One region of the Candidatus Limousia pullorum genome, then DNA from elsewhere that is predicted to be linked to it. Evidence: a T-box and tRNA genes for the amino acid it is inferred to sense, from the RefSeq annotation. Region 1 holds a T-box; the other holds one or more tRNA genes.
What was found. The T-box of region 1 lies ahead of thrS (threonine--tRNA ligase). A T-box ahead of a tRNA ligase gene usually reads a tRNA of that ligase, here a tRNA-Thr.
Positions count from the first base shown of each region.

Region 2: it encodes a tRNA-Thr, which carries the amino acid that the T-box ahead of thrS (threonine--tRNA ligase) is inferred to sense. The anticodon was not compared.

Region 1 is NZ_CM171614.1:12,375-16,857, reverse strand. It holds gene CGICJO_RS00085 (hypothetical protein) at 1-620, shown strand, start outside; gene CGICJO_RS00080 (leucine-rich repeat protein) at 701-1,906, shown strand; T-box leader at 1,973-2,177, shown strand; gene thrS (threonine--tRNA ligase) at 2,241-4,184, shown strand; gene rpmE (50S ribosomal protein L31) at 4,326-4,483, shown strand, end outside.
Region 2 is NZ_CM171614.1:303,623-308,105, forward strand. It holds gene nagB (glucosamine-6-phosphate deaminase) at 1-466, opposite strand, end outside; gene nagA (N-acetylglucosamine-6-phosphate deacetylase) at 547-1,680, opposite strand; gene trhA (PAQR family membrane homeostasis protein TrhA) at 1,984-2,637, shown strand; gene CGICJO_RS01400 (DUF4358 domain-containing protein) at 2,727-3,266, opposite strand; tRNA gene CGICJO_RS01405 (tRNA-Thr) at 3,354-3,430, opposite strand; gene CGICJO_RS01410 (helix-turn-helix domain-containing protein) at 3,726-4,169, shown strand; gene rpsO (30S ribosomal protein S15) at 4,353-4,483, shown strand, end outside.

The sequences.
Region 1 (4,483 bases):
CTGAGATATTCTCACTTATTCCTACTATTCAGAACATAGCTTTGTTCTTCTATATTTTCTCTTTTGTTGCAGAGCTGTCAAGCCAGGCCTTGAGAAAAGACGAAATGAAAGTTGTAATCGCAGGCGGTGAAGCTTACGACTATGATTATGACGATAAGCAGCAGAGAAAAGAAGAAAAGCGTGCAAAGAAAGAAGAAAAGAGAAATAAGAAGAAAAACAAAAACGAAGAAGAACTTCAGGATTTTGAGGATAACAAGCCTATCAAATCTTACGGTGATGAAAATTCAAGTGCAGATACAGTGAGAGAACAGGTTGTTCCATCAGATTATGATGACATATACTCAGAGGATGATATTATATCATTCAGTACAGAACCAGAAATTCCTCAAGCAGGCGAAGCAGAGGCTGTTTCTTATGAAACTTCCGATGAAGTAAGTGGTAAGGATAAGCTCAGACTTACAGAGGCTGTTATTTCTGAAATTGAAAAGGAAAATGACGAAAACGGTGAAGTCGTTTCTGATGAAACAGAAGTTGATACAGACGAATCAACAGAGGATAAAATAATGAGGAGAATCGACCAGCTGATTTTCCAGCTTGAAACAGATGACAGTAATGTCTGAGTATTAAAAAGATTATTTATAAACTTTATTGCGGAAAAAGACATTAGCCTTTTTCCGCATTTTTGTAGGAGATGATTTCCATGATTAAAAAGACAAAAGCTACCCTGCTGATTTTTGCTTTGCTGTTTGTGCTGACTGTTCCTTTTGTGACTGTTTCGGCTGAAAGCGAATTTGTTATTGATAACGGAATATTGCTTTCCTATACAGGCTCCCAAAAGGAAATAACAATTCCATCCGAGGTTGTGTATATAGGGGACAATGCATTCAGAAATAATACTTCTGTGGAAAAAGTTGTGCTGGGTAAATCGGTTATGGGTATAGGAAACTGTGCTTTTTACGGCTGTACTTCCTTGTCTTCCCTAGAGCAGACCGAAAGCGTCGGAGCAATAGGCGCATATGCTTTTTACAATACGCCATATCTTAACAATCAGAAAGGCGAGTTTGTAACCCTTAACGATATACTTATCAAGTACAACGGCGGTTCACAAACTGTTGCAATACCGTCAAATGTCAGAGTTATATCCCCTTATACCTTTGCATATAACAGAAATATAAATTCCGTAATTGCGGGAAGCAATGTGGAAGAAATAGGCGAGGGCGCATTTTACATGTGCGGCAACCTTTCAAATGTGGATATTTCTGAAAACACAGCGGTTATCGGCGGATATGCCTTTTATGATACGCCGTGGCTTAAAAATGACCAAAGAGATTTTCTTATTGAGGGCAGAAACATTCTGATTGACTGCAAATCTGATGATAAAAATATTACAATTCCCGATGATGTGGCTACAGTTGGAACAGGCGCATTTTATATGAACGGATTGGAGTCGGTGACTTTTTCTGAAAATACAAAGGTGATCGGCATGAGAAGCTTTATGGGATGTGAAAACCTGAAATCAGTGAATATAAACGACGGAATTTTACTTGTTGATACACAGGCGTTTTATAATTGTCCGTCTTTGGAAAAAGCAGAAATAGCCTCTTCCGTACAGGTGATAAATGACAAGGCGTTTGTAAAGGGTAATCTTACCATTTACGGAGAAAAGGGAAGCGTTGCGGAAAGCTTTGCAAATGCAAACGATATCCCCTTTAACGGAGGCGGTATCCTTGGAGATTTAGACGGCGACGGAGTATTAACAATTTCAGATGCAACATATCTTCAGGGCTATATTGCAGGAATTAAGAGTGAGGAACCGGACATGTCCATTGCGGATGTAAACGGCGACGGAAGTATATCTATCACAGACGTTTCAAAATTGCAGATGATAATAGCCGGAGAACAGTAAAGTTTTAAATATCGGGGTTGACAAGAAAATGTTTTAGTGATAATATAATTCCTGTACAAAATAAATACTTGAACGCAGAAAAGGACACGATGCTTTTTGTATCCGCAAAAGAGAGCCGTATGTTTGGTGAGATTACGGCGGCGTGAAGAAAAGTGTTACCACCTTTGAGTTGGCGCAGGAAATGGCGTCACGGTAAGCACCGTTATCGCTTTAGAGGACAGATTTTATCTGTCGAATACGGGTGGAACCACGGAGAATATTCGTCCCGGTGACTTGCTTTGTGCAGGTCATCGGGTTTTTTGTTTTCTAAAAAAATTAAAAAGGAGAGATAACAATGATTAACGTAGAGTTAAAAGGCGGAGTTGTAAAGGAGTTTGAAAACAACACAACAGCCGCAGAAGTTGCAAAATCATTGGGCGGCGGTCTTTATAAGGCTGTATGCGCCTGTAAAATAAACGGACAGGTGATGGATTTAAGAACCGAGCTTACAGAGGACTGCAAGCTTGAGCTTTTGACATTCGACGATCCTGACGGTAAAAAAGCATTCTGGCACAGCGCATCACACGTTTTGGCACAGGCTGTAAAAAGACTTTACCCTGAGGCAAAATGCGCAATAGGCCCTGCTGTTGACAACGGTTTTTACTATGACTTTGATGTTGAGAAGCCTTTCTCACCGGAAGACCTTCAGAAAATCAAGGCAGAAATGAAAGCTATTGTTAAATCCGGCGAAGTTATTGAAAGATTTGAACTTCCACCTGAGAAGGCTGAAAAGCTTCTTTCAGACATGGGAGAAACATACAAGGTTGAGCTTGTAAAGGAACACGCAGGCAAGGGCGAAAACATCAGCTTCTACAAGCAGGGAGATTTCACAGACCTTTGCGCAGGCCCTCACCTTCTCAGCGTTGCACCTCTTAAAGCTATTGAGCTTACAAACTGCACAGGTGCATACTGGAGAGGCGATGCAAACAATGCACAGCTTTGCAGAGTTTACGGAACTGCATTCCCAAAAGCAAGTATGCTTGAAGAGTATTTGAAGCAGGTTGAAGAGGCAAAGAGCCGTGACCACAACAAACTGGGCAGAGAGCTTGAGCTCTTCACAACTTCCGACGTTATCGGACAGGGACTTCCAATCCTTCTTCCTAAGGGTGCAAGAATTATTCAGCTTCTCCAGAGATTTGTTGAGGACGAGGAGCAGAAGAGAGGATGGCTTCTCACAAAAACACCTTACATGGCAAAGAGCGACCTTTACAAAATAAGCGGTCACTGGGATCACTACAAGGACGGCATGTTTGTTTTGGGCGACGAGGAAAAGGACAAGGAAGTTTTCGCACTTCGTCCTATGACATGTCCGTTCCAGTATCAGGCATACCTCAACCGTGGCCGTTCATACCGTGACCTGCCTTTGAGATACAACGAAACATCCACACTTTTCAGAAATGAAGCCAGCGGCGAGATGCACGGACTTATCAGAGTTAGACAGTTTACAATTTCCGAGGGTCACCTTATGTGTACTCCTGAACAGCTTGAGCAGGAGTTCAAGGGCTGTCTTGAGCTTGCAATCTATATGCTGAAAACTCTCGGTCTTTACGAGGATGTTTCCTACAGATTCTCACAGTGGGATCCTAACGACAAGGAAAAATATATCGGAACAACCGAGCAGTGGGAAGAAGCTCAGGGAATTATGGAGAAAATCCTCAATCACCTTGAGATTCCATATGCAGTGGGCGTTGGCGAAGCTGCTTTCTACGGTCCAAAGCTTGACATCCAGATTAAAAACGTACACGGCAAGGAAGACACACTTATCACAATTCAGATTGACCAGCTTCTTGCTGAGAAATTCGGCATGGAATATGTTGACAAGGACGGCGTAAAGAAAAATCCTTACATCATCCACAGAACATCAATCGGATGCTATGAGAGAACATTGGCTCTCCTTATTGAAAAGTACGCCGGAGCATTCCCAATGTGGCTTGCACCTGTTCAGGTTAAGCTTCTTCCAATCGCTGACAGACACCTTGACTACGTTTATGAAGTTAAGAAAGCTTTGGAAGCTAAGGGCATGAGAGTTGAGATTGACGACAGATCCGAGAAAATCGGTTACAAGATCAGAGAAGCACAGCTCGAGAAAGTTCCTTACATGCTTTTGGTAGGCGACAAGGATATCGAAAACAACACTGTTTCCGTAAGAGACAGAAGAGAGGGCGATATCGGTGCAATGAGCCTTGAAGATTTCATTGCAAAAGCAGTTGAAGAAATCGAAAGCAAGGTTATCAGATAATTTTTTAAAATATATCAATTAACAGATGAAAAAAGACTTTTGAAAAAATTGAAGAAAAAATAAAAAAGTTCTTGCTTTTTCTGAATGTCTATGCTATACTAAGTCTGTTATTTACGGTTTCAGCGAAAGAGGTGAATGAAGATGAAAGAGAATATCCATCCAAAGTATGAGCAGACAACAATTACTTGTGCTTGCGGTAATGTTATTGAGACAGGTTCAACAAAGAAGAATATCCGTGTTGAAATTTGCTCAAAGTGCCACCCATTCTTTACAGGAAAGCAAAAGCTCGTTGATACCGG
Region 2 (4,483 bases), 290 kb from region 1:
TTACGCAGTGTGTGCCAACTGGGAAGCTGTCGTCTGGCTCGTTGAAGCCGATGTGACCGTCGTGGCCGATACCAAGAAGCTGAATATCAACGCCGCCCAAATCTTCAACAACTTTGTCGTATCTTGCGCACTCTGCGTCTGCGTCAGGATTAGAACCGTCAGGAATGTTTGTCTTATCCATGTTGATGTTTACATACTTGAAAAGATTATTGTACATGAAATAAGCATAGCTCTGGTCGTTGTCCTTTGTAAGGCCTCTGTACTCGTCAAGGTTTGCTGTGTAGCAGCCGTCGAAGCAAAGGTCGCCCTGCTCATACTTCTTGATAAGCTCTTTGTATGTTCCGATTGGGCTTGAACCAGTTGCAAGACCGAGAACACTGTTGTGCTTCATTGTAATCTGAGAAGCAATGATGTTGGCTGCCTTGCGGCTCATCTCATCATAATCTTTTGCAAATAAAATTTTCATTTCAATTATCCCCTTTGTCCAAATTTTGTTTACTTCTTCTAATATATATTGAATAAATCAATAATTATTAACTATGTAAATTATGCGCCGTAAATAATCTTGCCGCCTCTGATAATCATCTTAGGAACCAAATCCTCGCCCATGATAAGGATATCAGCAGCCTTGCCCTCTTCGATGCTTCCGCAAACGTCGTCAATTCTTGCAGCCTGTGCAGGATTGATTGTTGCAGCCTTGAGAGCAGAAGCCATAGGAACACCGAACTTAACAGCTCTTCTTACGCACTCTGCAAGGCAGGTAGCGCTTCCGGCGATTGTTCCGTTTTCAAGTGTTGCTTTGCCGGCTTTTACATAAACCTTCTGTCCGCCCAAAGAATACTCGCCGTCGTGAAGTCCGCATGCTCTCATGGAGTCACTGATAAGGCAAACCTTATCGTCGCCGAAAATCTTAAATACTGTTCTTACTACTGCCGGATGAATATGAATACCGTCGCAGATAAGCTCAACATGCTCTGCATAGTCGGAAGCAGCTCCAACAACGCCGGGGTCTCTGTGTGTAAACGGAGGCATAGCGTTGAAAAGGTGTGTAATATGGGAAACACCGTGATTGAAAGCTTCAACAGCTGTATCATAGTCGGCCTCTGTATGAGCGATACTTACTCTGCACTCTTTTGAAACCTTATCGATAAAGTCCATAGCGCCGTTAAGCTCAGGAGCAACGTCAACAAGCTTAATCATGTTGCCGGACTCGTCGTTAACTCTCTTGTAGAAATCATAATCAGGGTCGATAATGTACTTATCGCTCTGTGCGCCCTTCTTTGCCTTTGAGAAGAATGGGCCTTCCATGTTTATACCTCTGAGAGCTGCGCCCTCGCAGTTGTCCTCTGCTGCAAATTCCTTAGCTGCATGAGCAACCTGTGTTAAAGTACCCTCATCAAAAGACATTGTAGCGGCAACAAATGTTGTAACGCCCTGCTGTCCCAAGTACTTGGAAATAGTAGCTATATTCTCTTTGTAACCGTCGCAGAAGTCGCTTCCGTCTGCACCGTGAATATGTATATCAACATAACCGGGGACAACATACAAACCCTGTGCGTCAATGGCATCGTCTGCCGTAGCAAAATCGCCCACTGAACTGATCTTGCCGTTCTCGATGTCAATATTTACGTCGTTAAAACTTCCGTCTTTGAAAAAGACCTTGCCATTTTTAATTTGCATTGCTAAACACCTCACATAAAATATTGAATTAAAGAAAAGTTTATCAGAAATCCTTCTTATTAAAATTATATCATAAAATTAAAAAAAATCCAGAATATTATGAAAAATAAACAGAATTTTTTGAAATTTATTTTTCAGTACCAATAAAAAATAAAAAAATCGCCTTATTCCACGGGTGGTTCTGTTTTATTATGTTCAATTACACAACTCCTTTGAATTTCCCCTGATTTTTTCCTATTTTCGATTGTTATTTTATCAATCAAGTGATATACTTCTCTAAAAAGAACTCAAGGGGGAACAGGAATGTCAACGGTCAAAAAAAGATACACCCTCGGGGAAGAAATTTTTAATTCCGTAACCCACGGCGTGGGCAGTCTGCTTTCAATCGCCGGCACTGTGGTTTTGATTGTTTTTTCTGCAATCAACAGCGACGCCTTTGCAGTTGTGTCATCCGCCGTTTACGGAGCTTCCCTGATTATACTCTACACAATGAGCACACTCTATCATTCCATAACCAACGAAAAAGCCAAAAAGTTTTTCAGGATAATGGATCACAACACAATATTTTTTCTTATAGCGGGAACCTACACGCCTTATACACTGGCAGTGCTGAGAAGTCCTCTGGGCTGGGTGCTGTTCGGCGTAGTATGGGGAGCGGCGGCAATAGGAATTGTGCTTAATTCCATCGACCTTGAAAAATTTTCAAAAATTTCTGTGGTCTGCTATATTGCAATGGGCTGGGTTATCATAATAGCAGTAAAGCCTTTGATGAACTCAATGCCGTTTATAAGCTTCGCTCTTTTAGTTGCAGGAGGAATTTTCTACACCATCGGCGTCATATTTTACGCAATCAAAAAAGTAAAATATTTCCACTCAGTATGGCATATATTTACAGTTATAGGCAGTACACTTCATTATTTTTCTGTATTTACAGCAATCGCTCTTCCAAATGCGTAAAGTTTCTTAAAACAAAACAACCGCATGAAGATCGTCTTATCGACCACATGCGGTTGTTATTTTTTATATCTGAAAAACAGATTTATTTATTATTTAAAATATGACTCGATTACATCAGCAGCTTTCTGATTTTCTGCATCGTAAGCGGCTCTCATGGCTTCTTCGTCTTCTTCATTGAGATTTTCAGGATATCCCAAAACAAATACAAAGCCATAGTCTCCGTGAACTATTACCTGTGTGCTTTGAACCTTAACCTGGTTTGCAGGATAGAATGCAGAAGCTACGATTGCTTCCTTTGCCTTTTCAAGAGCAGTTTTCATTTCTTCTGCCTTGCCGTCCTTAGCCTTGAGGGCAATAAAGAAGTCGGTCTGTGCAGAAATCATAGCTGTTTCGGCAATGCACTCGTCGTAAAGATCCTCGGAAATACCATAAACTGTCTCAAGTGTAGCAGCGTCAATAGCCATATTTGCGGTATAACTCTCGCCATATGCAGCTTTTACATCCTGGTGAAGCTTTTCAAGGTCGATATCCTTTGTTTCCTGCTGATTATTTCCGCCGCATCCTGAAAAGCTCAGAGCAAGAGCAGCAGTCATCAAAACAGCAAGCATTACAGAAAATACCTTTTTCATTGATTTTCTCCTTTCGGTAAAATAATTTATATTCCGCCAATACAAGGCGGCTGACCGTAAAAAAGCCATGGTTTTAAGCCACGGCTTTGGAGCTGGAGATGGGACTTGAACCCACGAACCTGCTGATTACGAATCAGCTGCTCTACCAACTGAGCTACTCCAGCGCATAACTATTCTGTTCTTAAAATTCACCTTTACCTGTGGTATTATACTACATGTTTTACAAAATTTCAAGCCTTTGTGTTCTGTATTTTTAATTGTATTGCAAGAGGAGGTGAAGGAATTATGCAATGCGTGATGTGATTTTTTTTCACTGTGATAATTCATCACTAAACAAAGAATATTTTTCTAATAAAGGTTATAATTTCATTGATGATAATAAGCATACTATGTCCATAAGGAAAAAAGAAAGCGTAAAAAGCTTTAAGCTAATTATAATAAAGAAAAGGGGGCAGAATTGTGGGCAGAAAACCAAAATCGAATTCACTTATATCAAATCTAAAATTTTACAGACAAAACAGCGGATTTACTCAGCAGCAAGTAGCCGATGCCTTGCACATAGAGAGAACAACCTATACCTATTATGAAATCGGCAAGACTCTTCCAAATCTTATAACTCTTAAAAAGCTTGCACAAATATATCATGTTTCTGTTGACGACCTTATGCCCATGGAACCCGAAGCACAGGATGATGTGGGCGATTCCGATTTTTCTTCTCTTCAAAGGGACGAAAACCCTCAGCAGGCAGCAGCAAGAAAACAAAACAACGAAAAAATATACTGCCTTGGCAACGATGAACAGAGCCTTATAATAAATTACAGAATTTTGCCCAAAGAAGCAAAACAGGAAATAATTCAGGAAATTCAAAAACTTACCGAAAAATACAAGGACATTGAGATTTAATTTTTGCAGTTGTCCGAAAGTAAAAAATCAGAAAAATTTTCTTTACATCAAGGGAAAATTGTGATATACTGTTTTGACGTAAGCCGGTTCCACGGATAGGGGTTTAAGCCGTTGTACGGATTTTCACCAATCCCTTACCTGTGAATTTCGGTTATAAATATTTAAGTTAAAGGTGGAATAAAAATGCTTAAAGAAGAAAAGCTTGCAATTATGCAGGAATACGCAACACACGAAGGCGACACAGGTTCTCCTGAGGTTCAGATTGCTCTTCTCACAAAGAGAATCAACGACCTTACCGAGCACCTCAAGGTTCA